DNA from 3 places in the uncultured Devosia sp. genome. Region 2 is predicted to be linked to each of the others. Evidence: predicted binding sites of a transcription regulator. Region 2 holds the regulator's gene; each other region holds the start of a gene.
The links. Region 2 encodes LexA, which represses DNA repair genes until DNA is damaged. Its sites were predicted from a motif close to TGTTCNNNNTGTGTTCNG; they were not measured.
Positions count from the first base shown of each region.

Region 1: ACFE8X_RS16700 (helicase-related protein) is a predicted target of LexA. The motif match lies at 4,799-4,816, and genes of this name have one in related genera.
Region 3: recA (recombinase RecA) is a predicted target of LexA. The motif match lies at 5,233-5,250, and genes of this name have one in related genera.

Region 1 is NZ_CAXTKA010000018.1:31,136-41,430, forward strand. It holds gene ACFE8X_RS16685 (CarD family transcriptional regulator) at 1-365, opposite strand, end outside; gene fdxA (ferredoxin FdxA) at 703-1,041, opposite strand; gene ACFE8X_RS16695 (RNA-binding S4 domain-containing protein) at 1,189-1,581, opposite strand; gene ACFE8X_RS16700 (helicase-related protein) at 1,624-4,695, opposite strand; gene ACFE8X_RS16705 (DUF3108 domain-containing protein) at 5,868-6,647, opposite strand; gene rpmB (50S ribosomal protein L28) at 6,889-7,173, shown strand; gene ACFE8X_RS16715 (queuosine precursor transporter) at 7,368-8,051, shown strand; gene ACFE8X_RS16720 (esterase-like activity of phytase family protein) at 8,288-9,277, opposite strand; gene cobT (cobaltochelatase subunit CobT) at 9,274-10,295, opposite strand, start outside.
Region 2 is NZ_CAXTKA010000005.1:97,737-108,031, forward strand. It holds gene ACFE8X_RS08045 (anthranilate synthase component II) at 1-360, shown strand, start outside; gene trpD (anthranilate phosphoribosyltransferase) at 357-1,382, shown strand; gene trpC (indole-3-glycerol phosphate synthase TrpC) at 1,375-2,184, shown strand; gene moaC (cyclic pyranopterin monophosphate synthase MoaC) at 2,184-2,666, shown strand; gene glp (gephyrin-like molybdotransferase Glp) at 2,663-3,868, shown strand; gene lexA (transcriptional repressor LexA) at 4,008-4,718, shown strand; gene ACFE8X_RS08075 (hypothetical protein) at 4,718-5,050, shown strand; gene ACFE8X_RS08080 (YybH family protein) at 5,072-5,443, shown strand; gene ACFE8X_RS08085 (IlvD/Edd family dehydratase) at 5,613-7,424, opposite strand; gene ACFE8X_RS08090 (2-dehydro-3-deoxygalactonokinase) at 7,714-8,637, shown strand; gene ACFE8X_RS08095 (2-dehydro-3-deoxy-6-phosphogalactonate aldolase) at 8,650-9,264, shown strand; gene ACFE8X_RS08100 (SMP-30/gluconolactonase/LRE family protein) at 9,261-10,136, shown strand; gene ACFE8X_RS08105 (beta-galactosidase) at 10,147-10,295, shown strand, end outside.
Region 3 is NZ_CAXTKA010000011.1:113,608-123,902, forward strand. It holds gene cckA (cell cycle histidine kinase CckA) at 15-2,576, shown strand; gene ACFE8X_RS13475 (DUF2237 family protein) at 2,573-2,968, shown strand; gene ACFE8X_RS13480 (aldo/keto reductase) at 2,981-4,000, opposite strand; gene araD1 (AraD1 family protein) at 4,080-5,075, opposite strand; gene recA (recombinase RecA) at 5,332-6,408, shown strand; gene alaS (alanine--tRNA ligase) at 6,616-9,258, shown strand; gene ACFE8X_RS13500 (DMT family transporter) at 9,307-10,191, opposite strand; gene ACFE8X_RS13505 (DMT family transporter) at 10,282-10,295, opposite strand, start outside.

The DNA of each region.
Region 1 (10,295 bases), on a different contig from region 2:
CGATAGAGATCCCGCACCACTTCGGAAATGGCGATCAGATCGCCCGAATTGATCTTGGCTTCATATTCCTGGGCACGGCGGCTCCACATGGTGCGCTTGACGCGCGCGCGGCCGGTCACGGTCGTCAGGGCCTGGGCGACCATATCCTCCTCGGCCAGATGGCGCATGCCGACCGATTTGATCTTGGCGACCGGAACGCGCAGCGTCAGCTTGTCCTGCTCGAAGCTGATGACGAACAGCTCCAGCGTCAGGCCGGCGACTTCCTGCTCTTCGATCGCCACGATCATGCCGACGCCATGAGCGGGATACACGACAAATTCGCCGATCTTGAATCCAAGCCGCTGCGTGGTCTTTTTGGCTACCATGAGATAACTCCTGTTTGACGCCCCGATGGACAGTTCCCTGCGGGAAGGACCGTCCATTCCGTACTGTTCAATCCCCGCAAGGGGCACACTCGACGCAGTCAGGCTCACTGCCCGCCCGGTCCGCTTTCCGGCGCGCTCAGCATCAATCGATGATTTGTCAAAAAAAATGTGCCTGGCGGCACTCTGGTGACGGGCTTGGCTGCATGTAGACAGACCATAGCACAAAATTTCAGCAAAATCAAAAGGAACGAATCAACACCTGGTGCATCCAGCGACCTGAGCCCTGGGCGCCGGAAAGCTGCCACTTGCGGCCAGGCATCACCCGAACATCAGCGGCTCAATCGCCTTCGCCGGGCGTTTCGGAAAAATACTTCTCGAACTTGCCTTCCTGGCCGTCGAACTCTTTGGCGTTGGCCGGCGGATCGCGGCGCTCGCTCAGGTTCGGCCAGACCGAGGCATATTTCGTGTTGATCTGCAGCCAATGGTCCAGCCCGCTTTCGGTATCCGGCTTGATCGCCTCGGCCGGGCATTCGGGCTCGCAGACACCGCAATCGATGCACTCGTCGGGATGAATGACGAGCATGTTCTCGCCCTCGTAAAAGCAGTCGACCGGGCACACTTCGACGCAGTCGGTATACTTGCACTTGATGCAATTGTCGGTGACGATATAGGTCATCTGGCGGGCGGTTCTTGGGGGAAACGGGAATGGAAAGGGCTTGCCAGCGGGTTGCTAGACCCTTTTTCCGCGCGCTGCAAGGCTCCCCGGCGGATCGCTGTTGTCGCCGTTACCTGCAATCGCAGCAGGCTCTACCCTTCCCGCTCGTCACGAACTCTGGTCATCGTCCTTGAGCCGATCGGTCTCACGCCGCTCCTTCTTGGTCGGTCGCCCGGCGCCATCCGAGCGCTGCGCGATCGCGGCCTCATAGGGCGAGCGCTCGGCTCTTGGCAGCGGCTCGGGCGACAGATCCTCATATAGTCCCTGCGCTTCGCTCGCCGGTCCCCGCCGCGTGCCGGGATCGAGGATCTTCCACACCACGATCCGGTCATGGATCGCCATGGTCAGCACGTCGCCGGCGCCCACCATGTGGTCGCTATCGAGCGTTTTTTCCGAATTGACCCGGATTGCCCCGGTCTCGATGATCTTCTGCGCCAGCGTGCGCGACTTGATGGCGCGTGAAAAAAACAGGAACTTGTCCAGCCGCTCCTTGCGAGCCAAGCCTTGGGGGCGAACCGCCCCTGTTCCCGTTCCTGCCAATCGTTACTCGGGCTTCTTGTTGCGCAGCGCCGCCAGCGCCGCGAACGGGCTGTCGGGATCATAGACCACCTTGCGCTCCTCGCGTACCGGACGTGTATTGTCCTGCCGCGCCGGCTCGCTGCGCGGCTTCTCGAATTTGGGCCGCGCTTCGGCCTTGGCCCGGTTTTCGAACCGCGCCTTGCCATTGAGGTGCTGCGCCTTGGTGAGGTCCTGCACTTCCCCCTCGGGCCGACGATTGACGATCCGCTGCGGCGGTGCATCGGCGGGTCGCGTCCGATCGGGCCGCGGTGGGCGCACCTGCTGCACTTCCCCTTCGGGACGCTGCGGACCGCGCCGCGGCCGGCCTTGGCGCTTGGCAGTGTCCTGTACCCTTTTGCCGCCGGGAAACCAAACCTCGTCGAACTCCGGCTCGACCGGCTTGGCATCCTCTACCGGCACTGCGACCAGGTCCACTGCCGCGATTGGTGCGGCTTCGACGATCGTCGTTGCTGCAATTTCGGGCTCGACCACCGGCTCATCGGGCACGGCTTCGATTTCCGCAACGGCCGAAGGCTCGATTTCGCTCGGATTGTCCACCAGCACCGCTTGCAGCGCCGGCGCTTCCGCTATCGGCGCTTCGGCCACCACAGGCTCGACGACCTTGAGCGTCCGTCGCAACCGATAGCCCAGCGAGCTCAGAATCGACGCAAAGTCCTCCCCCGAACATCCCAATAGCGAGGTCATCTCGACCGTCACGCGAAACCCGTTGCCCTCGGCAGCGCCCATCGGCGGCTCGCCCTGAAACCGGCTCGGATCGACCGCGATCAGCGGCCGGATGATATCAGCCAGCCGCTCAAGGATGTCGACCCGCACCGCCCGCTTGCCCGCCACCTTGAAGCCGGCAATTTCATAGAGCTGCTGGTCGACCCCGGGATCGATGAGAAACGAGGTGCGTCCGCTGAGCACGATATGGGGCAGGTCCGTCACGCCCGGCTGGCGGATGCCGCCATGCTTGAGTGCGAACAGGATCAGCGCCAATTCGCGCGGCGCGGGCTTGAGGCTGAGCGGCAGGTAGATGTGATAGGCGCCGAACTTGATGCCCAGCTTGCGCATCTTGCCGCGCACGTCCTGATCGAGGTTCTTGACCTCCTCGGCCACCTGCGCCCGCGGCATCAGCCCCAGGCCCTCGAACAGCTGGAACGCGATGCCGCGCGCCCCCCCTTCCAGGTCGGCCGGTGCTTCCAGCACCATCAGTTGTTCCAGCACGGTGTTGATATGGTGGCGCAGCCACAAGGCCAGCCGCTCCTGCACCCGCTCCAGATCGGGCCCGGTCAGGCTTTCGTCGGCCAGCAGCAGAATGCGCGGCCGCAGCAGCGCGTCACCCTCGAGCAGTTCGGCAACGACATCGCCCTTCCACCGCATCCGCCCGTCGGTCGCCAGGACGAACTCTTCGTTCGGCGCCCCCGCCAGGCGCTCGGCCCGGTTGTGGATTTCGGGGGCCACCACCTGGTCGGCAGCAGAGCGCACGCCCTTGGCGTCGATCTCGCCCTCGCTGCGCGCCATCGTGAAGCGGAAGCCTTCGAGCGTGCCGATAAGATGGCCTTCCAGCCGCACTTCGCCTTGGCTATTGATCTCGACAGATGCCATACGTTTGTCTTTCAGATGTCGGAGCAGCACGCTGGTGCGGCGGTCGACGAACCGCTGGGTCAATCGCTCGTGCAGAGCATCGCTCAGCCGATCTTCGATATCCCGCGTCTTTTCGCGCCAATGGACTGGGTCCGCAAGCCAGTTTTTGCGATTGGCGACAAACGTCCAGGTGCGGATTTGCTTGATACGGTTACTAAGCGTGTCGATATCGCCGCTCGAATTGTCGCAAAACCGCACCTGCTCGGCCATCCAGTCGGGGTTCACCGCCTGCTTGCGCATCAGGTCGGAATAGATCCGGGTGATGATTTCGCCATGCGCAGCCGGTGAAATCCCCAGGTAATCCGGGGTCTGGCACACATCCCACAACAGTTTGGCCCCGCTCAGCCCCCGTGCCAGGGCGCCCGCTTCGTTGCGGGCCACGAATTCCAGCGCCCGCTGGTCCGTGGCGATCGGCACCCGCGTCAGGCTGCGCTGCTCGGGCGTCCGCTCAAGGCTGTCGAGCAAGGCCGGGATCGACGAGAAATCCAGCGCATTGTTGCGCCATTGCAGCACTTTGATCGGCTCGAAATCGTGGGTTTCCAGTGCCACGATCATCTCGTCGTCGAACCCTTCGGTTCCCGCCGTTACCCCGAACGTGCCATTGCGCGCATGCCGCCCCGCGCGCCCGGCGATCTGCCCCAGCTCGGCCGGCGTCAATGGCCGGCTCTGGTGCCCGTCGAATTTGGTGTCGTCGGCAAAGGCCACATGATGGATATCGAGGTTCAACCCCATGCCGATGGCGTCGGTCGCCACCAGAAAATCCACATCGCCATTCTGGTACATCTCGACCTGCGCATTGCGCGTGCGCGGGCTCAGCGCCCCCATCACCACCGCCGCCCCGCCCCGCTCGCGCCGGATCAGCTCGGCAATCGCATAGACCTGGCGGGCCGAGAATGCCACGATCGCCGAGCGCTCCGGCTGGCGCGAAATCTTCCGGGAGCCGGCATAGCTCAACTGGGAGAATCGCGGTCGGTCGATGATTTCCACATTGGGCAACAGCCGCTTGATCACCGGCGCCATGGTCGCGGCGCCCAGCAACAGCGTCTCGCTCATGCCGCGCGCATGCAGGATGCGGTCGGTGAACACATGCCCACGGTCGAAATCGATCGCCGTCTGGATTTCGTCGATCGCCACGCAATCGACCTTGATGTCGGTGGGCATCGCCTCCACCGTACACACCCAATAGCGCGGCCGGGGCGGCACGATCCGCTCCTCCCCCGTTACCAGCGCGACGGCGCCTTCCCCTGCCCGCTCCGCCACGCGATGATAGACCTCGCGTGCCAGCAGCCGCAGCGGCAAGCCGATCATGCCGCTCGGATGGGCCAGCATCCGCTCGATGGCAAAATAGGTCTTGCCGGTATTGGTGGGCCCGAGAATCGCCTTGAGCGTTGAATATGGTGAGAAAGTCATCGTCGCCAATGTAGGACGCCGGGGCGCCCGATAGAAGTGCCAGAACGCGCAACGTCCCACAACAGGACACAACAAACGACGGAAATCCATGTCCGTTTGGTGACAGAACGGGCCGCGAACAAACCGGAACCGAATCGATGAGACTCGGTGAGTCTCACTTTGTTCCGGTCTAACTCTGGTAGGTCGATACCGCCGAACCCACTAACATCTTTGTGACGCGCCGGGCCGGCCGCCTCAAACCGCAAGTCCCGTTCAAGATCGTTACGCGATACTTAACAAACCGCCGAATCTGCCCTCCAAAGCCCAAACATGAAGCGATCGTTAAAGCCCCAACCCGCTATTTTTCTTGAGCATTCAGTCTGTGTCCCAAGCCGGCAAAGGCGTTCAAACTCCTAAATTGCGGAAGTCCACTATTGACCGTCCCGACCCGGGACACGCATCCGCGGCTAATCACCCTGCCTTCCCCACCAAGCGCAGGGCTATCGTCCCTAGCCCAGACCTTTGACAAATCTCGCAGTCAACGCCTCCCCTTCCAGGGGGAGGAACAAGGTGGGGGTTTACCATCCCCCATATCCATGCTCGCGCGCCCCGAACCATCCTCTCCCTGACGAGGGAGGAGCTGCCCGGTGGCACTGGCAGGATTATGCTCGCATAACCCATTGCCTTCCCATCAAGGAGACTTCCGAGCGAGCCGCAGGGACGAACTATCCAAAGCTCCCGTTCCGAAACAGTCCAAGAGCCCAACCGCATCCCCCGTTAACCCCCGCATCAAACCCCGAACGAACACGGATCGAATCGGGCGAACCGTGCCAGTGCGCCTTTGTTCACCCCCCGCCCCTGGTGGTCGGACCCACCGCCACCCACCAGGCGTTCATCGTCCGCCGGAGCGAACCCGCTTTTCCCCAAAAAGCCGTTCATCTTCGTGACCAGACCGTGAATTCGGCCCTGCCCAACGCCCATTCTGAACGACAGGTTAAAACCCGATTGCCGTCGTCGATCCCGGCCGTCATCTCTCCCGCGCTGGTTTCCAACCCTTTCCCGACGCGAAATTGACGAAAAACCCGTTGACCGTCCCAGGCCGGGACAAGCGTGTCGCCGCAGCAAAGCGCCGCCGCGAGTGCTCGACCCGCCCCGGCAGCATCAAAATAAAGGAAAAATCAGGTCGGCGCCGGCTAAGGCGTCATCGCCGTCAGCACCATGGACAGATCGCCTACGCTGGTGGTCAGCAGCACGCGGTAGGGAATGAAATATCCCGTCTCGCCCAATGGCGCGTACCAGATCAGGATGCGGTCGCTATCGGCCAGGTAGCTGGTCATTTCCGAACTGGTAAAATGGCCCGAGATCGGCTGGTAATCCAGATTGCATAGGATGACCGGCCCCTGGTAACCGGTGCGCGGCGAAGTCGCCTGGTCTTCGGCTGCGAAGGCCATGACGATGTTGAAGCGCTCGACCCCGGTGAACACCGCAAGCTTGCGCCGACACAAAGCTTTGTCCAGCGCCCCGCCCTTGACCACGAAGGCCGACAGCACATCCCCCACATTGCTCAGATGCGAGCGCTCGATCGGCACCCGGTTGTAATTGTCCACCAACGGCGGATCGACCCGGAACGCCGATACGTCATGGCCCGCATAGCTGACATCCACCGTGAAAACCTCGCCATTGGCCCGGGTCTCCAGGTCGAACTGCTGGCTGGTCAATTGCGGCACGCTCGATTGACCGCTGGCCGTCACGCTGGCCGTGCCGCTCGACACCAACGCACCCAGTCCGGCCACCTTGGCTTCCAGATCAAGGCTGTAGCGCCCGCCGCTATCGGTCAGGTCCACATCGACATTGGCCACGTTGATGCCGCCTAACGTCACCACATAGCGCGCATTGGCGTTGACATCCGCCGCCAGCGCCGCGTGAGCGACCAAGGCGAAGGCGCCGGCACAGATAAATCGGGACAGGATCACGATGGCTCGTCTCTCAGCACGCGTGGCAAGGACGGCACGCCCCCCGGCGCCGCAGCGAATCAGTTCGACCCAGAAAATGCCTGCGCCGATCCCCCCTTGCAAGCCGATCGCGCCCGTTTGAGCCCGCCTCGCCTTGACGGCGTCGCCCGTTTTCTCTAAAGACGCCCCAGATTTCACAACAATCAAGGCCCGTTGCGGACGTCTCCGCCACGCAGGACCTTTACACAAATAGGATATCTCGATGGCCCGTCGCTGTGAACTGACTGGCAAGGGCGTGATGACCGGGAACAATGTGAGCCACGCGCTCAACCGCACCCGTCGCCGCTTCCTGCCCAACCTCTTGAATGTAACCCTGCTGTCCGAGGCGCTTGGCCGCCCGGTCAAGCTGCGCATCTGCGCTGCCGCCCTGCGGACGGTGGAACATCGCGGCGGTCTCGATGCCTTCCTGCTCAAGCAGGATGACGCCGACATGAGCCCCCTGGCCCGCGGCCTCAAAAAGGAACTGCGCGCCGCTCTGGCCGCCTAAGTTCATCGAGTCCGGGTTTGGACCGCGCAGCGCCCCAGTGCTGCGCGGTTTTTGTTTGAACATACAGCTCAGCCATCAGGGTCTCTGCTGTCGCTCGCCCGCCGGTCGATAGCCTGGCGTAAACCGCGAACCCCTGTTATTGAACGCGTCCCGCCCCGGTCTTTTGCCGGCCAGCGCCTATGAGGTCCATTGCCATGTTCACTCGCCTTTTGGTGGCCATCGCCGCCATGGTCGTGGTTGTCGCCGCGTCCAACATACTCGTGCTCTATCCGCTGCAGGCCCAGCTTGGCTCTGTCAACCTGGCGGATTTGTTGACCTGGGGCGCCTTCACCTTCCCCTTTGCCTTCCTCATCACCGATCTGACCAACCGCTTCGATGGCCCGCGCAATGCGCGCCTCGTGGTTCTGGTCGGCTTCCTGGTTGGCCTCGGCGTCTCGTTTTATCTGAGCTATCACCCGCTGCCCTGGAATGCCGGTGGCGCGCCCGCCACCACGCAGCGCATCGCGCTGGCTTCGGCGTCGGCGTTCCTTGTCGGGCAATTGCTCGATATCGCCGTGTTTTCGCGCCTTCGCGCCAGCCGCTCCTGGTTCCTGCCGCCGCTGGCAGGCTCGCTGTTCGGCTCGATCATCGATACGACGATCTTCTTCGCCTTCGCCTTCGCCCCCGCCCTGGCCGGCATCGACGCCCTGTTCGGCCTCGCGGACGGCTCGCTTGGCTTCCCCGCGCCCTGGCTCGGCATCGGCCCTGAAGTGCCCCTCTGGACCTCGCTCGCCACCGGCGATTTCCTCGTCAAATTCCTCGCCGCTTTGTTGCTCCTGGCGCCCTATCGCGCGCTGATGGGGCGGCTGATGCCGCTACCGCCCCTAGCGAGCGCCTGAGCGTCGTTCTTCCCCTCGCCCCTTGAGGGAGAGGGACAGAAATTCTTCGTTCAGAAGAATTTCAGGGTGAGGGGTTCTGCGCTTCCCCATGCTTCGACGCTATGGCTACGGCCCCCTCATCCGGCCCTTCGGGCCACCTTCTCCCACAAGGGCAGAAGGGTGACAACTGAGAATTTTCGGCTCCTTCCCCTTCTCCCCTTGTGGGAGAAGGTGCCCGAAGGGCGGATGAGGGGGCCTTATGGTGCCAGCGCAAATTCCAGCAACAGATTGCGCTCCCAATCGTTGAAATTATTGTCGCTTCCCAGCACGATCCGCGTTTCACCGCCGGGCGCGGTGTGAACCGCCACCTGCTCCATATTGTCGATCGTCCCGCCACTCGCCTGCAGCAGCACTTCGCCCACCATCAGATTGCCCGGCCGCACATCCTGCGCCCGCACCCGCCGCAGGGTCATCGTGAATGCCAGGAACGACACCCCGCGCTCCAGCACCAGCAAATCGCCATTGGGCAAAAACGCGCAATCGGTTGGGTTCACCGCCGGGCTCGATTGATAGCTGAGCGGCCCCTTGTCGTTCTGCCCCAGGAGCCAGGCGACGTGCTGGCCGTCATCGTCGATCACCCCTTCGGTCAACAGCAGTGTCGAGCCGGCGATCGGGGAGGCGTCGGGCGCCACGCAGACTGCTTCCAGCGATTCATTGGTGCGCGTATCGGTCAGCCATTCGGGAACCTCCACCTCCTTGGCCGCTCCGCCGGGCACCATGTCGGTCAGCTCGAACTCCGCTACCCGCGTCAGGTGCTCGAACCCCACCCGCACCGCTTCCGGCACGCCATTGCGCAGCACCGTCGTGATCGCCTCGGCATCGCGGCTATACTGCCGGGGCAACGGCGCGCCCTTGGAGTTCTGGATCGGCTCGATGCGCACGCCGATAAAGCCGAACAGCCGGTTGCCTTCATCGTAGGCCAGTTGTCCAGAGATGAAATTGCCCCGGTCCGAAACCAGCGCCACATGCTGGTCGGTGCTGGTGAAGGCGATCCCCGACAGCCCCCCGAAGCTGTCGTCCTGGCTGACCATGGCGATGCCGCCGCGCCAGATCAGCCGATCGACCGGCCCATCCAGGGGAACGCCGCCAAAATCGGTGATCTGCACCGCGCCCACGGTCAGTTCGGCCGCGTCGGCCTGCCAGACGGCCGCCATGGCCAAGGCCAGAGCGAGCGCGCGGCGGATCATCCGCGCCGCCCCCGTCGCACCTGTGCCGGCGGCTCCTCGTCGAATAGGGCCGCCAGCTCGTCGGTCAGTGCCCCGCCCAATTCTTCGGCATCGAGCAGCGTCACCGCCCGGCGATAATACCGCGTCACGTCATGCCCGATCCCCACCGCCACCAGCTGGATCGGCGAGCGCGTCTCGATATCCTCGATCACCTGGCGCAGATGGGCCTCGAGGTAATTGCCGGCATTGACCGACTGCGTTGAGTCATCTACCGGCGCTCCATCGGAAATCACCATCAGGATGCGCCGCGATTCCGCCCGCGCCATCAGCCGCTTGCGTGCCCATTCCAGCGCCTCGCCGTCGATATTTTCCTTGAGCAGCCCCTCGCGCATCATCAGGCCCAGATTGCGCCGCGCATGCCGCCACGGCTCGTCCGCCGCCTTGTAGATGATGTGGCGCACGTCGTTGACCCGTCCCGGATTGGCCGGCCGATTGGCCTCCAGCCAGGCCTCGCGCGACTTGCCGCCCTTCCAGGCCCGCGTGGTGAAGCCCAGGATTTCCACCTTGACCCCGCACCGCTCCAGCGTGCGCGCCAGGATGTCTCCGCAGATCGCCGCAATGGTGATCGGTCGCCCCCGCATCGAGCCCGAATTATCGATCAGCAGCGTCACGATCGTGTCGCGGAAATCGGTGTCGTTCTCGACCTTGAACGACAATGCCTGCATCGGATCGGTGACCACGCGGGTCAGCCGCGCCGTATCCAGCAGGCCTTCCTCGAGGTCGAACTGCCAGCTCCGGTTCTGCTTGGCCATCAGCCGCCGCTGCAGCTTGTTGGCCAGCCGCGCTACCGCCCCTGCGAGATTTTCCAGCTGCTTGTCGAGCAGCGCCCGCAACTGGTCGAGCTCCTCGGGTGGGCACAACTCGCCCGCCTTGACGATCTCGTCGAACTTCTGCGTGAAAATCTTGTAGTTGAACTGGTTCGTCGCCCGCTCGCCGCCGTCCTTGGCCGGCGGCGGCATCGGCGCGTCTTCCCCCGCTT
Region 2 (10,295 bases):
TGCCTGGGCCACCAGGCGATCGGCCAGGCGCTGGGTGGCGACGTGATCCGCGCGCCGCACCTGGTGCACGGCAAGACCAGCAAGATCAACCACACGGGCCGGGGCCTGTTTCGCGGCCTCAATTCGGGGTTCGAGGCCACGCGCTATCATTCGCTGATCGTCAAACCCGACACGCTTCCCGAGACCCTCGAGGTGACGGCGACGACCGATGACGGGCTGATCATGGGCATGCAGCACACGAGCCTGCCAGTGCATGGGGTGCAATTTCATCCCGAAAGCATCGCCTCGGAAAACGGTCACGCGCTGCTGCAGAATTTTTTGAACCTGGCGCGCGATTTCAACCAGAAGAAAGCCGCCTGATGGACTTAAAAGCGGCCTTGCACAAGATCGCGGCCAATCGGGACCTCACGGGCGAGGAAATGCGCGGTGCCATGAGCACGATCATGGAGGGCGGCGCGACGCCGAGCCAGATCGGCGCCTTTCTGATGGGCATGCGGGTCAAGGGCGAGACGGTTGGCGAAATCGCAGCAGCCGTATCGATCCTGCGCGAGAAGATGGTGGTGGTGGAAGCGCCCGAACACGCGATCGATATCGTTGGTACCGGCGGCGATGGGGGCGGCACGCTCAATATTTCGACGGCAAGCGCGATCGTCGTCGCGGCGGCCGGGGTGCCGGTGGCCAAGCACGGCAATCGGGCGCTGTCGTCCAAATCGGGCGCATCGCAGGTGCTCGAGGCGCTGGGGGTGCGGCTGGACCTGACGCCGGCCGAGATTTCGCGCTGCATCAAGGAGGCCGGCATCGGCTTCATGTTCGCGCCGTCGCACCATCCGGCGATGCGCCATGTGGGACCGTCGCGGGCCGAAATGGGCGTGCGGACCATGTTCAATCTTTTAGGGCCACAGGCGAACCCTGCCGGCGTGCGGCGCTATGTGCTGGGGGTTTATGCGCAGGAGTGGGTGGAGCCGGTCGCGGCGGCGCTGCTGGCCAACCGCGCCGTCAAGGCCTGGGTGTTTCATGGCAGCGACGGGCTGGACGAGCTGACCACCACGGGGCCGAGCTTTGTGGCCCAGATCGCGGGCGGCGATCTGCGCAGTTTCGAGGTTTTGCCCGAGCATGCCGGGCTCAAGCGCAGCGACCCCAAGGATTTGCTGGGGGGCGATCCGGCGTACAACGCGGCGGCGATGCGGGCGCTGTTCGAGGGCGCGCCCGGGGCCTATCGCGACATTGTGCTGCTCAATTCGGCGGCGGCGCTGATCGTGGCGGAGGCAGCGCCGGACCTTCGGAGCGGCGCCGACATTGCCGCATCCATCATCGACAGCGGCAAGGCGCGGCAGACGCTGGCGCGGCTGGTCGCGGTGTCCAACGGGCAAAGCCATGACTGATATTCTCAAGCAGATCGAAGCCTATAAACGCGAGGAAATCGCCGCGGCCAAAGCGATGCGGCCCTGGGCGGAAGTGGTGGCTGAAGCCCATGACCAGCCGGCGCCGCGCGGGTTCTTGCGGGCGATCAAGGCCAAGCGGGCGGCAGGGCAATACGCGCTGATCGCCGAGGTCAAGAAGGCCAGCCCCTCCAAGGGGCTGATCCGCGCGGATTTCAATCCGGCCGAGATTGCGCGGGCCTATGAAACCGGCGGCGCCGCGTGCCTGTCGGTCCTGACGGACCGGCCGTCGTTCCAGGGATCGCCCAGCTATCTGATCGAAGCGCGCGCGGCGACGCAACTGCCGGTCTTGCGCAAGGACTTCCTGTTCGAAACCTACCAGGTTGCCGAAGCGCGGGCCTGGGGCGCCGACTGCATCCTGATCATCCTGGCTGCCGTGGGCGACGACGTTGCCCGCTACCTGCTCGATGCGGCCGAGGAATGGCACATGGACGCGTTGGTGGAAGTGCATGACCAGCTCGAGCTGGACCGGGCGCTGGCGCTCGACGCGGCGTTCATCGGCATCAACAATCGCAATCTGCGCACCTTCGAGACCAGGCTGGAGACGTCCATCGATCTTGCCAGCGGCGTTCCGGCCGGCACGGAGCTGGTCAGCGAAAGCGGCATCATGACCCATGAGCATGTGCGCCGGCTGGACCAGACAGCGGGCATCGGCACCTTTCTCGTCGGAGAAAGCCTGATGCGGCAGGACGACGTTGTCGCCGCCACACGGGCCTTGCTGATGGGCCTGCAGGGCGTGCACTGATGGCGGCAAGCGGGCTGACCCATCTCAACGCCAGGGGCGAGGCTCACATCGTTGACATTGCCGACAAGCCGGTGACCCGGCGGCGGGCGGTGGCGCAGGCGCGGATCACCGCCCAGGCGGACACCGTCATCGCCATCATGGGTGGCGCGCTCAAAAAGGGCGATGCGCTGGCGATCGCCCGGATCGCCGGCATCATGGCGGCCAAAAAGACCGCCGAACTGATCCCGCTCTGCCATGCGATTGCCTTGACCAGGGTCGAGGTCGATATCGTGGCCGAAACCGCAACGACGATCGTTGTCCGGGCGAGCGCGGAAACGCTGGCGCAAACCGGCGTGGAAATGGAAGCGCTGATTGCCGCGTCCACCGCAGCGCTGACGCTGTACGACATGGCCAAGGCAATCGATCGGGCCATGACCATCACAGATCTCTGCGTACTGGAAAAATCGGGCGGCAAGTCCGGCGATTTCGTGCGTGCACCATGAGCCTGTTGCCGGTCGAGCATGCGATCACCAAGATTTTGCAGCGCGTGCCACCGATGCAGACCGAGCGCGTCGCCCTGCCCCAGGCAGCCGGCCGCGTTCTGGCCGAAGCGATGGTGGCCAGCCATGACCAGCCGCCGTTCAACGCCAGCGCGATGGACGGTTACGCTGTGCGGGCGCGGGACGCGGCGCCGGGCGCCAGCCTGCGCATAATCGGCATGTCGCAGGCCGGGGCGGGTTTTGCCGGGGTGATGGGCGCTGGGGAATGCGTGCGCATCTTTACCGGCGCGCCGGTTCCCCAGGGGGCGGATGCGGTGATCATGCAGGAACTGGCGAGCGTCAACGGGCAGCATGTCCGGTTTGCCGAACAGCCGCAGCCGGGACGCAGCATAAGGCCAATGGGCAGTGATTTTGCCGTTGGGCAGACGCTGGTTGAGCCCGGCACGCGGCTCAATGGCCTGCACCTGGCGGTGGCGGCGGCGGCAAACGTGCCGACGCTTATGGTGGGCCGACAGCCGGTCATTGCGCTCTTGGCGACCGGGGACGAACTCGTGCCGCCGGGCAGCAGGCTTGGCGCGGACCAGATCGTGGCGTCCAACAGCTATGGGCTTGGGCCCCTGCTCGCGCCTTATGGCAGGATCGTCGATCATGGGATTGCCGGGGACGATCGCGCCGGGCTGACGGCGCGGCTGCGCGACATGTTCGCGGATGAACCCGATATCGTGGTCACGACCGGGGGAGCCAGCGTCGGGGATCATGATATCGTCCAGGACGTGCTGGTGGCGCTCGGCGTGACGCTGGATTTCTGGCGCATCAATATGCGGCCGGGCAAGCCGCTGATGTTCGGCACGCGCGGCAAGACGCTGGTGTTCGGCTTGCCGGGCAATCCGGTTTCGGCGCTAGTGACCGCAGTGGTGTTCATCAAGCCGGCATTGCGGCTGTGGCTGGGCGCAGGCGCGGCGCCGGGGCGGTATTGGCGCCTGCCGCTGGCGGCGCCTACGCCGCCGAACAGCGTCCGGCGCCATTTCATGCGCGCCCAACTGGTGCACGAGGAGACCGGGACGGCCCTGCGGCCCATAGCGGAAGTGGATAGCGGGCATACATCGTCGCTGGCGCAGGCCGACATGCTGATCGTGCAGCCCGAGCACGACCCCGGCCAAGCGACGGGGACGATGGTGGACGCAATCAGTATCGGGCAGTTCTAGGCAAGTCCGGCAAGGACACAGGCAGTCGATTTGCTTGCCCGACTAAATTTAACTGGTCGCGCCTGTGGGATATTGCAGAACATAACTGGAACACGTATGCTCGTTCAGTCTTTGTTCCGATTCCCGACCGAGGGGCCCAATGCTCACGCGCAAACAACACGAACTGCTGATGTTCATTCATGAACGGATGAAGGAAAGCGGTATCCCGCCCTCGTTCGACGAAATGAAAGACGCGCTTGACCTGGCGTCCAAGTCGGGCATCCACCGGCTAATCACGGCGCTGGAGGAGCGCGGCTTCATCCGGCGCTTGCCCAATCGAGCCCGGGCGCTGGAAGTGGTCAAGCTGCCCGACTCGATGAACCCGTCGCTGGGTGGGCGCAAGTCGCGGTTCGAGCCAAGCGTGATCGAGGGCAACCTGGGACGCGTGGCGGCACCGCCGATGCGCGGCACGGTGGAGGATTATGCCCGGCCGGTGTCGATTCCGGTAATGGGGCGGATTGCGGCCGGCACGCCGATCGAGGCCATCCAGAGCCATTCGCACACCATCTCGGTGCCGCCCGAAATGCTGGGCGCGGGCGAGCATTTCGCGCTGGAGGTGCGCGGCGACTCGATGATCGAGGCGGGAATTTTCGATGGAGACACCGTGCTGATCCGCAAGCAGGATTCGGCAGGGACCGGCGAGATCATCGTGGCGCTGGTCGATGATGAGGAGGCGACGCTGAAGCGCCTGCGCCGCAAGGGCAATACCATTGCGCTCGAGGCGGCCAATCCGGCTTACGAGACGCGAATTTTCGGGCCCGATAGGGTCAAGGTGCAGGGACGGCTTGTCGGGCTGCTGAGGAAATATTGATGCGTTTTGCCCTGATTCTGGTTGGACTTCTTATGCTGCCACAGGCGCCGGCATTTGCCCAGGAAGCAAGCGCCAGTGAGACACGATGCTGGGTGGGAAACATCACGTTTTCGGCAGGCATGGCGATCAGCGCCGGTGACGGGACCGCGGTATGCAAAGCCGGAAGCGGATGGACGAAGGCCGAGGCCGCGACGCCCGTGGCCGGGTGCCTGCTCGAGGGTAAGTTGTCCTCGGCGGGCGCTATCGTGGGTATTCGCAACAATGACAGCTTGCTGCTGCAATGCGATGCCGGCGGGCGCTGGGTGACGATCGATACTGCCGCGCAGAGCTAGCGGTGCGGCGGAGGCATCCAAATGGCCGATAGTGCCGAAGAGGTCATGGCGCTCTATCGCGCGCGTATTAACGGCCATGACTTCGACCGGCTGGCAGCCCTGATCGCCGACAATGCGGTGTTCTGGTTTGGCGATGGCTCGCATGTTGGGTTGGCCTCGATCCGGGCGGCGTTCGAAGCGACGTGGAAACGGTTCGAGAACGAAACCTACTGGCTGGAAGATCTACAATGGCTGGCCGTTGGTAGCGCGGCCGCCTCATGTATCTATGGGTATTGCTGGCGAGCCACGATCGGCGGGGTGGAGCGATCGGGCCAGGGCCGAGGGACCTCGGTGGTTCGCGACGGCAGGACCGGCTGGCAGATCGTGCATGAGCATTTGAGCGCTTTGCCTTGATCGCGTTGGCAGATGCAATCGCAGCCTTTGAGGTATCGAGCGTCGGTGTTGATCGGGCTTTTGAACCGAGGTGGGGGTCGTCTGCGTTCACCGAAATACGCCACTGCCACCTAGGCGAAAAAAGGCCCGCCAATTTGGCGGGCCCGTTGTTTTTCGGTTGGCGTTCTGACTAGTGATTGTCGCGCGGGATGCCGTTGGTCTGGGCGATGCGCTGGTATTTTTCGGCGGGCTTGAGGATGGCGCCGTCGCCGAGCTGGCCGACGATGCCGCGCTGGATTTCCTGCCAGGGGGTCTGGTGCTTGGGGAATTTATAGCCGCCCATGGATTCCAGATCGGCGCGGCGCTTCGCGATTTCGGCGTCGGAAATCAGGATATTGGCCTGACCCACATTGAGATCGATGCGGACGCGATCGCCGGTGCGCAGGATTGCGAGGTTACCGCCTGCTGCTGCCTCGGGGGAAGCATTGAGGATGGAAGGCGAGCCGGACGTACCCGACTGGCGGCCATCGCCGATGCAGGCGAGAGCGGTGATGCCCTGCTTGATGAGGTATGCGGGCGGGCGCATGTTGACGACTTCGGCCGCACCCGGATAGCCGATCGGGCCGGCGCCACGCATGAACAGTAAGGTGTGCTCGTCGATTTCGAGAGCCGGATCATCGATGCGGTGGTGGTAGTCCTCGGGACCGTCAAACACCACGGCCTTGCCCTCGAAGGCACCGGGGCTGGCCGGATTGGCGAGATAGCGATCACGGAATTCGGTCGAGATCACGCTGGTCTTCATGATGGCGTTGTCGAACAAATTGCCGCGCAGGACCAGGAAACCGGCTTCGGTCTTGAGCGGGTTGTCGAAGCGGCGGATGACCTTTTCGTCCTGGATCGGGGTGTTGCGGCAATTTTCGCCGATGGTCTTGCCATTGGCTGTGGGCGCGTTCTCGCGGATGAGGCCCTGGCTCATCAATTCGTTGACGACGGCCGGAACGCCGCCGGCGTGGTAGTAATCCTCGCCCAGATATTCGCCGGCGGGCTGCAGATTGACCAGCAGCGGCACCTTGTGGCCATAGGTCTGGAAATCCTGTAGTTCGAGTTCGACGCCGATATGCTTGGCAATGGCCTGGATGTGGATGGGCGCGTTGGTCGAGCCGCCGATGGCGGAGTTGACCACGATGGTGTTGATGAAATTGTCCTTGGTCAGGATGTCGGAGGGCTTGAGGTCCTCGTGCACCATGTCGACGATGCGCTTGCCGGTGCGATAAGCCATTTCCTGACGATCGCGATACGGCGCGGGAATTGCCGCGGATCCCGGAAGCTGCATGCCCAGCGATTCGGCCAACGAATTCATGGTCGAGGCGGTGCCCATGGTGTTGCAATAGCCGGTCGACGGGGCCGAGGACGCGACCAGTTCGATGAACTTGGCGTAATCGATTTCGCCGGCCGCCATCATCTGGCGGGCCTTCCACACGATGGTACCGGAGCCGGTGCGCTCGCCCTTGTGCCAGCCATTGAGCATGGGGCCGACCGATAGCGCGATGGCGGGGATATTGACGGTGGCGGCGCCCATCAGCATGGCCGGAGTGGTCTTGTCGCAACCGATGGTCAGGACCACGCCGTCGAGCGGGTAGCCGTAGAGAACCTCGACGAGGCCCAGATAGGCGAGATTGCGGTCAAGGCCCGCGGTCGGGCGCTTGCCGGTTTCCTGAATCGGATGCACCGGAAACTCGATGGCGATGCCGCCGGCTTCGCGGATGCCCTCGCGGACGCGTTCGGCCAGGACGATATGATGCCGGTTGCAGGGCGACAGGTCCGAGCCGGTCTGGGCAATGCCGATGATGGGCTTGTCGGACTGCAGTTCTTCGCGCGACACGCCGAAATTCATGTAGCGTTCGAGATAAAGCGCCGTCATATCGGGATTGTCGGGGTTGTCGAACCAGGCGCGCGAACGCAATTTCTTGGGAGCCGCACTGCCGCCGTTACCTGCAGTCATGTTGATTGTCCTTAATGATCCGTGCGGCAATCCGGCGCCGCTCGTTTGAGCCGTTTTAACATGGCTGGGGCCAGTGTGAACGCTATTCCGCGAAAAAATCATACTAATGGCGGGGCAGGCCCAATCGGCGGTCATTTCTTGCTGGACGCCCTGACGTGCTTACCCCACGAGGGGACGAGGCGGCGCGGGCCGGATCATCTGCCCGGACGGTCCGTGCAAATGGGCTGGTTGAAACGACGATCTGCGACTAGGGTCGCGCCGCCATAACGGTGTCGTCATAGAGGGTTTCGTGAACAGTTCAGTAGATTGGGTTGCGGTCGATTGGGGCACTTCCAACCTTCGGGCCTGGGGGATCGACGACACAGGCGGCATAGCGTTCGCGAAAACGTCGCCGAACGGCATGGGCAAGCTGGCGCGCGAGCAGTTTGCGGGGGCGCTTACCGAATTGCTGGCGGATGTCGAGGGGCCGGCCGGCCGGCCGATCAGCGTGTTGATCTGCGGCATGGCCGGTGCGCGCCAAGGCTGGCTGGAAGCACCGTATCTGCAGGCGCCGACCGATCTGCGGGCGCTGCTGGATGGCGCCGTGCATCCCGAGATGCCCGACGCGCGGTTCCGACCGACAATTCTTCCGGGCGTGTGCCAGAAAATGGCCGGGTCCGACAACGTCATGCGGGGCGAGGAAACCCAGCTCCTCGGGCTGGCCGCGCTTAATCCGGGGTTCTCGGGCGTCGTGTGCATGCCGGGAACGCATTCGAAATGGGCGCAGCTTTCCGGCACTCATATCGAGCGTTTTGCCACGGCGATGACGGGCGAGTTGTTCGAGGTGCTGCGCACCCATTCGGTGCTGCGGCATTCGCTCGACGGCGATCTCGAAGGGCCGGGGCGCGGCGAGGGTTTTGCCGTCGGCGTGCAGGCGGGGCTGGATCATCCCGAGCGCCTTTTGGGCGAGTTGTTCGAGGTGCGGGCCGGCTCGCTGCTGTCGGGGCGCCAGCCGGACTGGTGCGCGGGCTATCTGTCGGGCCTGCTTATCGGGAGCGAAATCGGCGCCAATCGCGTTTGGATCGGCGATGCGGAAGTGCCGCTCATCGGCTCGGCCGCCCTGTGCGGCCTCTATGGGCAGGCGTTGGACCGGATCGGGGTGCGTTCACGTCTGGTGGACGCGACCGAGGCCGTGCTGGCGGGGCTCAAGGCAGCGCGGCAATTCTCCAATTAGCGGACGGACATCATGCACACTCCTCGCCATATCATTGCCATCCTGCGGGGCATTACCCCGCCCGAAACCGTGGACGTCTGCAAGGCGCTGATCGATGCCGGGATCACCATGATCGAGGTGCCGCTCAACTCGCCCGATGCGCTGAACAGCATTTCCCTGGCGTCCAACACGTTCGGTGATGACGCCATGATCGGCGCCGGCACGGTGCTGACCAAAAAACAGGTCTGGGCCGTGGCCGATGCCGGAGGCACGTTCATCGTTTCACCCGATACCAATAAGTCGGTGATCGAGGAGACGGTGCGGATCCAGCTGGCCTCCTATCCGGGGGTGTTCACGCCCAGCGAAGCGTTCCGCGCCATCAGGGCGGGCGCGACCGGGCTCAAGTTTTTTCCCGCCGAAGTGCTGGGGCCAAAGGGTATCAAGGCGATCAAGGCAGTGCTGCCGCCGGACATGCCGCTTTATGCGGTGGGTGGCGCCAATCCGGACAATTTTTCCGAGTTCTTCGCCGCAGGCTGCATCGGCTTCGGGCTAGGGACTTATCTCTACAAGCCGGGCGTGGAAATGGCGCAGATCGTCGAGCACGCAGGTTTGGCCGTTGCTGCCTATGACAAGGGCACAGCGCAATGAACCAAACGGCCGAGCTTTTGATCGACAGCCAATGTGCCTTGGGTGAAGGCCCGTTCTGGCATCCGTTGCGGCAGCAGGTGTTCTTTTTCGATATCAACAACAGGAAGCTGTTCGCCGCTGAGGCGGACGGCGCAGTGGCGCAGATCTGGTCGTTCGACGAGATCGTCGCGGCCGCAGCGGTGATCGACGCGGACAATCTGGCGATCGCCACCGAAACCGGGCTCAAGCGGTACAACCTATTGACCGGCGCCGTGAGCCTCATCGTGCCGATCGAGGCGGACAATGGGCTGACCCGCACCAATGACAGCCGCGTACATCCGTCCGGGGCGTTCTGGATCGGCACGATGCGCAAGGACGAGGACGCGGCCGAAGGGACGGTTTATCACTACCGCGCGGGCAAGCTCAGCGTCATTCGCCGCGCGGCCAAGGTGCCCAATGCCACCTGTTTTTCGCCCGATGGCCGTATCGCCTATTGGACCGACACGCCGACCAAGCAGATCCTGCAATGCCCAACCGATCCGGCGACGGGTATGCCGATAGGTGAGTGGTCGCTGTTCGCGGATGTTGCGGATGGCCGGGGTTTCCCCGATGGTGCCGTTGTGGATAGCGAGGGCTATCTGTGGAACGCCAAATGGGGCGGAAATTGCGTCGTGCGTCATGCGCCCGACGGCACGGTCGATCGCATCATCGAGGTGCCGGTCAGCCAGGTCAGCTGCCCGGCATTCGGCGGACCGGAGCTCAAGACGCTGTTCTTGACCACGGCCAACAAGACGCTCAGCGCCGAGCAACTGGCAGAAGAAAAGGTCGCCGGTGGCGTTTTCGCCATCGCGCTCGACATTGCCGGACAGCCCGAGCCCCTCATCACCCTCTAGAGTTTACTTCATGACCCCTGCGCTTGGCGTTTGCTATTATCCCGAACATTGGCCGGAGACATGGTGGGACGGCGATGCCGCTCGCATGGCGGAAGTGGGGATAAAATTCGTTCGTATCGGCGAGTTCGCCTGGTCCAAGCTTGAAGCGGCTCCCGGCGA
Region 3 (10,295 bases), on a different contig from region 2:
GAGCGCGACCAGCCATGACATCGACGCCGCTCGGCGAGGGCAATTATCCGGAACCGATCATCACTTCCGCGCGCAGCAATGCCGGCGTTTGGCGCGTGGCCGCCCTGGGTCTGGCGCTCGTGGTGGTGGCGGTGGTGTTCTCGGTGTTCGGTGACCGGATTCCGGGCGACTGGGTCATTACCTTTGTCGGCCTGCTCGCCGTGGTCGGGGTCTTCTGCCTGTTCGGGCTGGCTGCCGGGCTGTTCCGGTTCGGCGGCACCGAGGAGCGCAGGACAGTGTCCCGCGCGGTGGTCGACAGCCTGCCCTATGGCGCGATGGTGGCCGATCGGGACGGCAAGATTTCCTATGTCAACGGGCACTACGGCACTTTTGCCGGCGGCATGAGCAATGGCGTGCCGGTGGGCGTGCCGCGGCTGTTCGCGGGGCAATCGGAAGCAAGCGAAGCGATCTATCGCCTGTCGCGAGCGGCCAAGGATGGGCGGGCCGCGGTCGAGGATATCCGGCTGGTCGGCGGGCTGGGCGGATCGGCCGCGGAAAGCGCGCGGGCATTCTGGTATCGCGTGGCCGTGCGGCCACTGCCGGAAACCGACGAGGTCAAGAAACCGCTCAGCATCTGGACCGTCGAGGACATCACCCGCGATCGCGACAACAACGAAAGCGCGTTCCGCGACCTGCAGCGGGCCATCGATTACCTGGATCATTCTCCGGCGGGTTTTTTCTCGGCCGATGCCCGCGGCGCGATCCAGTATCTCAATTCGACACTGACCGACTGGCTTGGCTACGATCTGGCCGAGTTCAATTCGGGGCATCTGAGCCTGGGCGATATCGTGCGCGGCGATGGCGCCAGCCTGCTGATGCGCGGGCGCGGCGATGGGGAAATCCGCACCGAGATCATCGATATCGACCTGGTGCGCCGCAATGGCACCAGTTTTCCCGTCCGGATGCTGCATCGGGCAGCGCGCATGGCCGATGGCGAATTGGGCGAGACGCGCACGCTGGTGCTCGACCGGTCCAGCGCGCCGGACATCGAGGAAGAATTGCGGGCGGCCGAAGTGCGGTTCTCGCGCTTTTTCAACGATACGCCGTTTGCCATTGCGACGCTTGATGTCGAGGGCCGCATCGTTCGCACCAATGCGCCGTTCGGGCGCATCTTCAAATGGTCGGGTGAGGAAAAAAGCCTGGAACTGCAGCCGCTGACCGATTTGATCGGGGAGGGTAGCCGAGAGAAGTTTGCCCGGGCGATCAAGGATGCGGCGGCACATCAGTCCGAGATCGAGCCGGTCGATGCGCTGCTCAACGCCGAGGGCGATCACGCCGTCCGGCTTTATGTATCCGGCTCGGAGATGAGCGCGGGCTCGCCCGAGCAGGTCAATGTCTATGCGCTGGACATGACCGACCAGCGCAAGCTGGAAGCCCAATTCGCCCAAAGCCAGAAAATGCAGGCAGTAGGGCAGTTGGCTGGCGGCGTCGCGCACGATTTCAACAATCTCTTGACTGCCATCATCGGCTTTTCCGATCTGCTGCTGCTCAAGCACAAGCCGGGCGATCCCTCGTTCAGCGAATTGATGCAGATCAAGCAGAATGCCAACCGGGCGGCGGGCCTGACCCGGCAGTTGCTGGCATTCTCGCGCCAGCAGACGTTACGGCCGCAAGTGCTCGAACTGCCGCTGATCGTGGATGATCTGACCGTGCTGCTCAAGCGCATGATCGGGGAGAAAAACACGCTGCAGGTCGAACATGGCCGCAATATCTGGCCGGTGCGCGCCGATCTGGTGCAGTTGGAACAGGTAATCATCAATCTGGTGGTCAATGCGCGCGATGCCATGCCTGGTGGCGGCACGATCACGCTGCGGACCGGTAACGTGACCAGACAGGAGGCCGAACGGCTGACCTTCAAGGGTATGGTGGCGGCCGACTATGTGCTGATCGAAGTGCAGGATACCGGCACGGGCATGAGCCCGGACATCATCGAAAAAATCTTCGAGCCGTTCTTTACCACCAAGGAATTGGGCAAGGGGACCGGACTGGGTCTGTCGACGGTTTATGGCATCGTCAAGCAGACCGAGGGCTTCATCTATCCGGTCTCCGTGGTCGGCGTAGGCACGACGTTCAAGATCTACCTGCCGCCCCATGATCAGGTCGAAGCCGAAAAGGTCATCGTGGCGGCCCCGGTGCGCGATCTGACCGGGCATGAGCGTATCCTGATCGTGGAAGACGAAGAGAGCGTGCGGGCGTTTTCCGCGCGGGCGCTGCGCACTACGGGCTATGAGGTGTTCGAGGCCGATGGCGGCGAAGAGGCGCTGGAAGTGCTCGAGGATCTCGATTTCAAGGTCGACCTGATGATCTCGGATGTCGTGATGCCGGAAATGGACGGTCCGACGCTGCTCAAGCATGTGCGCAAGACGATGCCGAACCTCAAGGTGATCTTTGTGTCCGGCTATGCCGAGGAAAGCGTGCGCCGCGATATCGAGGATGATCAGAGCGTTGAATTTTTGCCCAAGCCCTATTCGCTCGACCAGATCAATACCAAGGTCAAGGAAGTGCTGCAAAAGATCGACAAGGACGCCGACGCGTGAATATAGCCGGGCGTATCGAAGGACCGGCGGAGTTCAACGTGCTTGGGGAGCCATTGGAGCCGTGTTCGACCGATCCGCTGACCGGTTTTTTCCGAACCGGCTATTGCGCGGCCGGGCCGGACAGTGCTGCTCGCCACCTGGTGTGCATTGAGGCGAGCGACGACTTTCTGGGCTATTCGGCATCGGTCGGTAATGACCTGAGCTCGGCGCGACCGGAGTTCTCGTTTCCAGGCCTTCGCGCGGGCGACCGCTGGTGCCTCGTGGCGGAACGCTGGGCACAGGCCTTTGCGGCCGGCAAGGCGCCGCGCGTGGTATTGCGATCGACCAATCGGGCGGTGCTCGAGCTTATCGCGCTCAAGGATCTCAAGGCCCATGCGCTGGACTTGAATTGATCCGGGTTTGGCTCAGGCGGTGCCGCCGGGGATGGGCGTTCCGGGCGCCAGCAATCCGTCTGCCGCCAGGGTCGTCCAGAGTTCGCCGGGAATGTCGATCTGCCACCAGTCGAGGATGCCGTCGAGTTCGGCCGGCGAGCGCGGCCCGGGCAGGACGTTGCATACAGCCGGATGCGTTAATGGAAATTGTAGCGCAGCAGCGGGCAGGGGCACGTTGAAGCGGGCGCAAATTGCCTCAATAGCCTTGACCCTGGCGACGATCTCATCGGGGGCCTTGGCATAGTTGAAGGTGCCGCCGCCCACCAGAATGCCTGAATTGAATGGGCCACCCACGACGACTGAAGCGCCCCGCTCGATGCAGGTCGTGAGAAACGGGTCAAGCGAGGTTTGTTCGAGCAGCGTGTAGCGGCCGGCCAGCAGGAACACGTCCCAATCGCCGAGCGCAAAGGCGTCCATCAGTACCTCCCACTCGTTGACGCCCAGGCCGATGGCCTTGATCACGCCACCGTCGCGCAATTGCCGCAGCGCCTTGTAGCCGCCGGTGGCAAGCTGCTGCCAGAAATGGGCGTTGGCCTCCACGCCATGGGTGGCGACGCCGATATCGTGGACATAAACGATATCCACGGCGTTCACGCCAAGGCGCTGCAGGCTATCCTCGAACGAGCGCATCACGCCGTCATAGGAATAGTCATAAACCTGATCGAAGGGCAGGGGATCGACCCAATTGCCCTTGTCCTGCATGTCGGGACTGACCGGCTGCAGCAATCGGCCGACCTTGGTCGACAATACGGTTTCGGCGCGCCGTTCGCGCAGCACGTCGCCCACCAGATGCTCGGACCGGCCGAGCCCATATTGGGGGGCTGTGTCACAGTAATTTATGCCGCGGTCGAGTGCGTGGCCAATTGTGGCGCGGGCCTGATCGGGGGAAACGCCGGTAAAGATGCCGGCCAGCGAGGCGCCGCCCAGACCGAGCGTCGTTACCTCGAGCGCGGTCTTGCCAACGCGGCGTTTCTCGAAATTGAGCCTGGTCATGATGGTCCCTCCGACAGAGGGAGAACTGACATGTTAGTCGGGCGGCGTAAAGCCGGCGGACAAAATTTGCCCAGGCGGCTTAGTACAAATTACCGACGATTACCGGACGGTCGGCTTCGATGCGGATCGGATTGCGCAGGGGCGCGCCGAACTGGGTCTCTTCGATTTCGAACACATCGTTGGGCTGGGTGACGATGCCATCGGCAAAGCTCAGTGTTGCAGTGCCGAACATGTGGACGTGAATATCGCCGGGATTGCGGAACAGATCATATTTGAAGTGGTGATATTCGAGATTGGCGATGGTGTGGCTCATATTGTTCTCGCCGGACAGGAACGGCTTCTCCCAGATCACCTGTCCGTCGCGCCTGATGCGGGACATGCCCTCGATATGGGAGGGAAGGTCGCCGACGCGCAATTCCGGCCCGAAGGCACAGGCGCGCAGCTTGGAATGCGCAAGATACAGGTAATTGACGCGCTCGGTGACGTGATCGGAAAACTCGTTGGCGAGGGCAAAGCCCAGGCGGCGGGGCTGGCCGTTCTGATCGATGACGTAAATCCCGGCGATTTCGGGCTCTTCGCCAGCGTCGCGCGCAAAGGCTGGGGAAGGGATCGGATGGCCCGGATTGACGACGGTATAGCCATTGCCCTTGTAGAACCATTCGGGCTGCACGCCCTTGGTGCCATCGGCCGGCTTGCCGTTTTCCAGGCCCATCTGGAACATCTTCATGGAATCCGTCAGGGTGTCTTCGGTCTTGGTGCCATTGGCCTTGTGCATGGCGTCGCGCGTCGAGGCTGAACCGAGATGGGTGAGGCCGGTGCCGGTGACGTAGAGATGGGCAGGATCGGGATGATCGACCGGGGCCAACATGCGGCCCTCAGCCAGAACCGCCGCCTTGTCGACCGCGGCGCCCAGGCCTTTTTCGGCAATCAGGGCGCCAATCCCCATATTGCGGGCCAGTGCGGCGGTGGCGAGTTCATAAACGCTGTGGGCACCAGTGATCTGCCGGGCACCATCGCCGTCGACCTGGGCAACGGCACGTTCGCCATGCAAATCGAAAAACTGAATGAGGTTCATGGCTTGGCTCCCGCCCTTTACGCCCTGGCTCGGGCCCGTTGGGGCGCATAAAACGCAAGATGCTTGTCTCGGGCAAGCCCCAATTTGTATGATTAATGGATTAGGTCACGATAGGCTGGCATTTTCCCGCTCGAATCGCAAAACGGCTCTTGACGCGTGAAACAAAATGAGAACAAATAGGGCACATTGGATGCACGACTGAGTTCGGCCTTGGCGCGTTGCCAGCCCCTTTAGAGCGTGAAATAAGGAGAGAATCATGGCTAGCTCGCCGCTTCGCGTTGTTGAGGGTGGACCGATGGATAAGGACAAGGCGCTCGCGGCAGCTCTCAGCCAGATCGAGCGCAATTTCGGTAAGGGCTCAATCATGCGCCTTGGCGAAAGTGCCTCGATCGAGGTCGAGTCGATTTCCACCGGTTCGCTGGGCCTCGATATCGCGCTGGGCATTGGTGGATTGCCGAAGGGCCGTATCGTTGAGATTTTCGGGCCGGAAAGCTCGGGCAAGACCACTTTGGCATTGCATGTCATCGCCGAAGCGCAGCGCGCAGGCGGCATTTGTGCCTTTGTCGATGCCGAGCATGCGTTGGATCCCATTTATGCCCGCAAGCTGGGTGTCAATATCGATGACCTGTTGATCTCGCAGCCTGATGCCGGCGAGCAGGCGCTGGAAATCACCGATACGCTGGTGCGCTCGGGTGCGATCGATGTGCTGGTTGTCGACTCGGTGGCGGCGCTGACGCCGCGGGCCGAGCTCGAAGGCGAAATGGGCGACTCGCTGCCGGGCTTGCAGGCCCGCCTGATGAGCCAGGCCATGCGCAAGCTGACGGGTTCAATTTCGAAATCCAAGTGCCTGGTCATTTTCATCAACCAGATCCGCATGAAAATTGGGGTGATGTATGGGTCACCCGAGACCACTACGGGCGGCAATGCACTCAAGTTCTATGCTTCGGTGCGGCTCGACATTCGCCGCATTGGCGCGATCAAGGACCGCGAAGAAATCGTCGGCAACCAGACCCGCGTCAAGGTGGTTAAGAACAAGTTGGCGCCGCCGTTCCGCCAGGTTGAATTCGACATCATGTATGGCGAAGGCATTTCCAAGACCGGCGAACTGCTCGATCTCGGAGTCAAGAGCGGCATCGTCGAGAAGGCGGGCGCCTGGTTCTCCTATGACAGCCAGCGGCTGGGGCAGGGGCGCGAGAATTCGCGCCAGTTCCTCAAGGACAATCCGGCCGTTGCGGCAACGATCGAGCAGGGCGTTCGCGAAAGCTCAGGTCTGTTGGGCGAAGTGCTGTTGGCGGTTGCCGGCGACGAGGATAGCTCAAGCGACGCCGAATAGAACTATCCCATGCAGGGACCAAAGGGTGGTGCGCAAGCGCAGCCCTTTTTTTGCGTTTTGACGCCGGCGTTTGGACTCCGGCATTTTTCTGGGTCTGATGGGGCAAGGCCGCAGCAGCGATGCTGGACAGGGCGGGCGAGCCCGCGATAGAAAGCCCTACCTTTTGCGGCGCCGCCTCCTGCGCTAATTTCGCGATGAAAGTGTCTGATGACGAGCGTAAACGAAATCCGGTCGAGTTTTGTCGATTACTTTGCCCGCAACGGGCATGAGAGAGTGGCCTCGAGCCCGCTCGTGCCGCGCAACGATCCGACGCTGATGTTCACTAATTCGGGGATGGTGCAGTTCAAGAACGTGTTCACCGGTACGGAAAAGCGCCCCTATTCGCTGGCGACGACAGCGCAGAAATGCGTCCGCGCCGGGGGCAAGCACAACGATCTGGACAATGTGGGGTTTACCAACCGGCACAATACCTTTTTCGAAATGCTCGGCAATTTTTCCTTCGGCGATTATTTCAAGGCGCAGGCGATCGAACTGGCCTGGCAGCTGCTAACGCGCGAGTGGGGCCTGTCGCAAGATCGGTTGTCGGTCACGATCTATGAGGATGACGACGAAGCCCATGGGCTGTGGAAGAAGATTGCCGGCCTGAGCGACGACCGCATCGTGCGCCTGGGGGCAAAGTCCAATTTCTGGCAGATGGGCGACACGGGTCCGTGCGGTCCCAATTCCGAGATCTTTTTCGATCACGGCGACAAGGTGTTCGGCGGACCGCCGGGCTCGGCCGATGAAGACGGTGATCGCTATACCGAAGTGTGGAACCTGGTGTTCATGCAGTTCGACCAGGACGCGGCGGGCAATCGCGTGCGCTTGCCGCGCCCCTCGATCGATACCGGCATGGGGCTGGAGCGCATGGCGGCCGTCATGCAGGGGACTTCGGATAGCTACCAGATTGACCTGTTCAAGGCGCTGATCAGTTCGGCTGCTTCGGTCACCGGTGCCGATGTCGATGGCGGGGGCAATCGCAGCCTTCGCGTCATCGCCGATCATTTGCGCTCGATGTCGTTTCTGATCGCCGAAGGCGTGTTGCCGTCCAATGAAGGGCGCGGTTATGTGCTGCGCCGCATCATGCGCCGGGCCATGCGGCACGCGACGCTGCTGGGCACGGAAGAGCCGGCAATCTACAAGCTGGTGCCGGTGCTGGTGCGAGAGATGGGCCAGGCCTATCCCGAACTCGTGCGCGGCGAGGCGATGATCGCCGAGACGATCCGGCTCGAGGAAGGCCGGTTCCTCAAGACGCTAGGCCGCGGCCTGCAGATTTTGGCCGACGAAACCCGGAGTTTTGGCGACGGCGATACCCTGGCTGGGGATACCGCGTTCAAGCTTTACGACACGTACGGCTTCCCGCTCGATCTGACGCAGGACGCCTTGCGGACACGGGGCATCGCCGTCGATCAGGTTGGGTTCGATGCGGCGATGGCGCGGCAGAAGGCCGAGGCGCGCAAGAGCTGGTCGGGTTCGGGCGAGGCCGCGACCGATGCAGTGTGGTATGGATTGGCCGACAGCCTCGGGCCAACCGAGTTCCTTGGCTACGAGACCGAACGCGCCGAGGGCGAAATCACGGCGCTGGTCAAGGGCGGCGTCGTTGTCGATACGTTGGCGGCCGGCGACGAGGGTTTCGTCGTGCTCAACCAGACCCCGTTTTATGGCGAAAGTGGCGGTCAGGTTGGCGACAGCGGGGCCATCAAGGGCGACGGCGTAGCGGCGGAGGTGCTGGAAACGCAAAAGCATCATGGCGTGTTCGCGCACCGGGTCACCGTAAGCCAGGGCTCGCTCAAAAAAGGCCAGGCGCTGGAACTGCTGGTCGATCACGAACGCCGTTCGGCCATTCGCGCCAATCATTCGGCGACGCATTTGCTGCATGAGGCGCTTCGCCTGGTGCTGGGCGATCACGTGGCGCAAAAAGGCTCGATGGTGGCGGCGGATCGGTTACGGTTCGATTTTGTGCATACCAAGGCGGTGAGCCCGCAGGAACTGGCGGAAGTCGAGGATATCGCCAACACCATCGTGCTGCAGAATACGGCGGTGGAAACGCGCCTGATGGGTGTGGAAGAGGCCAAGGATTCCGGGGCGCGGGCGCTGTTTGGCGAAAAGTATGGGGATGAAGTGCGCGTTGTCGCCATGGGCGAGCCAACCGGCAACGGCCTGGGCTGGTCCGTGGAACTGTGCGGCGGCACGCATGTGGGGCGAACGGGCGATATCGGGCTGATTTCCATCGTGGCGGAAAGCGCGGTCGGTGCCGGCGTGCGCCGGATCGAGGCGCTGACGGGCAAAGCCGCGCGACAGCGGGGCAATGTCAATGTCGCCATCGTCGAGTCGGCGGCCTCGTTGTTGCGCACGCAGAGCCATGACGTGCTGGATCGCATTGCGGCGCTGCAGGACCAACTCAAGCGCGCCGACCGGGCGCTGAGCGATACCAAGCAGAAACTCGCCATGGGAGGCGCGGGTCCCGGGGCTTCGGCTGAAGCCGAGACCATCAACGGATTGGCTTTCGTCGGGCGGATCGTGGACGGATTGCAGCCCAAGGATTTGCGCGGACTGGTGGACCAGACCAAAAAGCAGGTCGGTTCGGGCGTGGTCGCGGTCATCGGCCTTACCGAGGATGGCAAAGCCGGGTTGGCGGTAGGCGTAACGGAGGATTTGGTCAGCCGGGTTTCGGCCGTGGATCTGGTGCGGGTCGGGTCGGCGGCGTTGGGCGGGCAGGGTGGTGGCGGGCGGCCGGACATGGCGCAAGCCGGCGGACCCGATGCAGGCAAGGCCCACGAGGCCCTGGCAGCTATCCGCGCCGCGCTATAGGTTTTGGCGGACATACCGGCTGCCGCCCCACAGGCGCAGCCGATTGGCTCACAAGCCGCTCCGGAAGAAGAAGACGCGCGGTTTCCAGCGGATCTTAGTTTTTTCGTCGAGCACGTTCATCAGCCCCGCGCCGAGAACCACGAAGACGCCGACGATGGCTACCGCGTCGGGAAATTCGCGATAGACAGCGGCGCCCAAGAGAATGCCCCAGATCAGTTGGCTATATTGCACCGGCGCGATCAGATTGGCGGGCGTGGCCTTGGTCGCCGCGATCAGCAGCAAGCCGCCGACGCCGCCGAAGGCGCCGCACAGGGCCAGGGTGCCAAATTGCTCCCAGTTCGGCCAGACGAAGCTGGGCAGCATCATCAGCCCGTTAAACACCACCGAATAGAGGACGACCACGCCGACCAGGCTGACGCGTTTTTCGTGTGGGGCGATGTGGCGCAGGATGATCGTGGTGATGGCGCCAAAGATGGTGCTGACGAAGGCCACGAGATGGCCAAGTTCCAGCGCGCGAAAGCCTGGGCGCACCACCAGGAGCACGCCGGCAAAGCCGATCAGCAGCAGTGCCCAGCGCAATGGGGTTACGTGTTCCTTGAGCACGAGCACCGACAGCAGGGTCACGAAAATCGGCGTGGTGAAGGCGATGGCATAGACTTCGGCGAAGGCGATGTGGGTAAAGGCGTACATCACGCAAGCGGTGGCGCAGATAGCGGTTACGCAGCGCATTTGCACCAGATAGGGGTGCTTCATCTGCAACATGTCGCGCCAGCGTTCGTGCCGGTTGGTCAGCGCCAGAGGTATGATGGAAAAGCCGGCGGTGAAAAACGCGATCTCGAAGACTGTGAAGCCCGGCCCGATGGCCTTGATCAGCGCATCGCCCATGGAAAAGCTGGCATAGGCCAGAAACGCAAGAATGACGCCGATCGGCATCGAACAGTCCGGATATGAGGAGTTCAGGTGGGGATTGGCCTACCATACAAGCGTCGGGGCGTCGCGTCGATGGCTAAAGTCCTGCCAATTCTAGATTTCGGGTC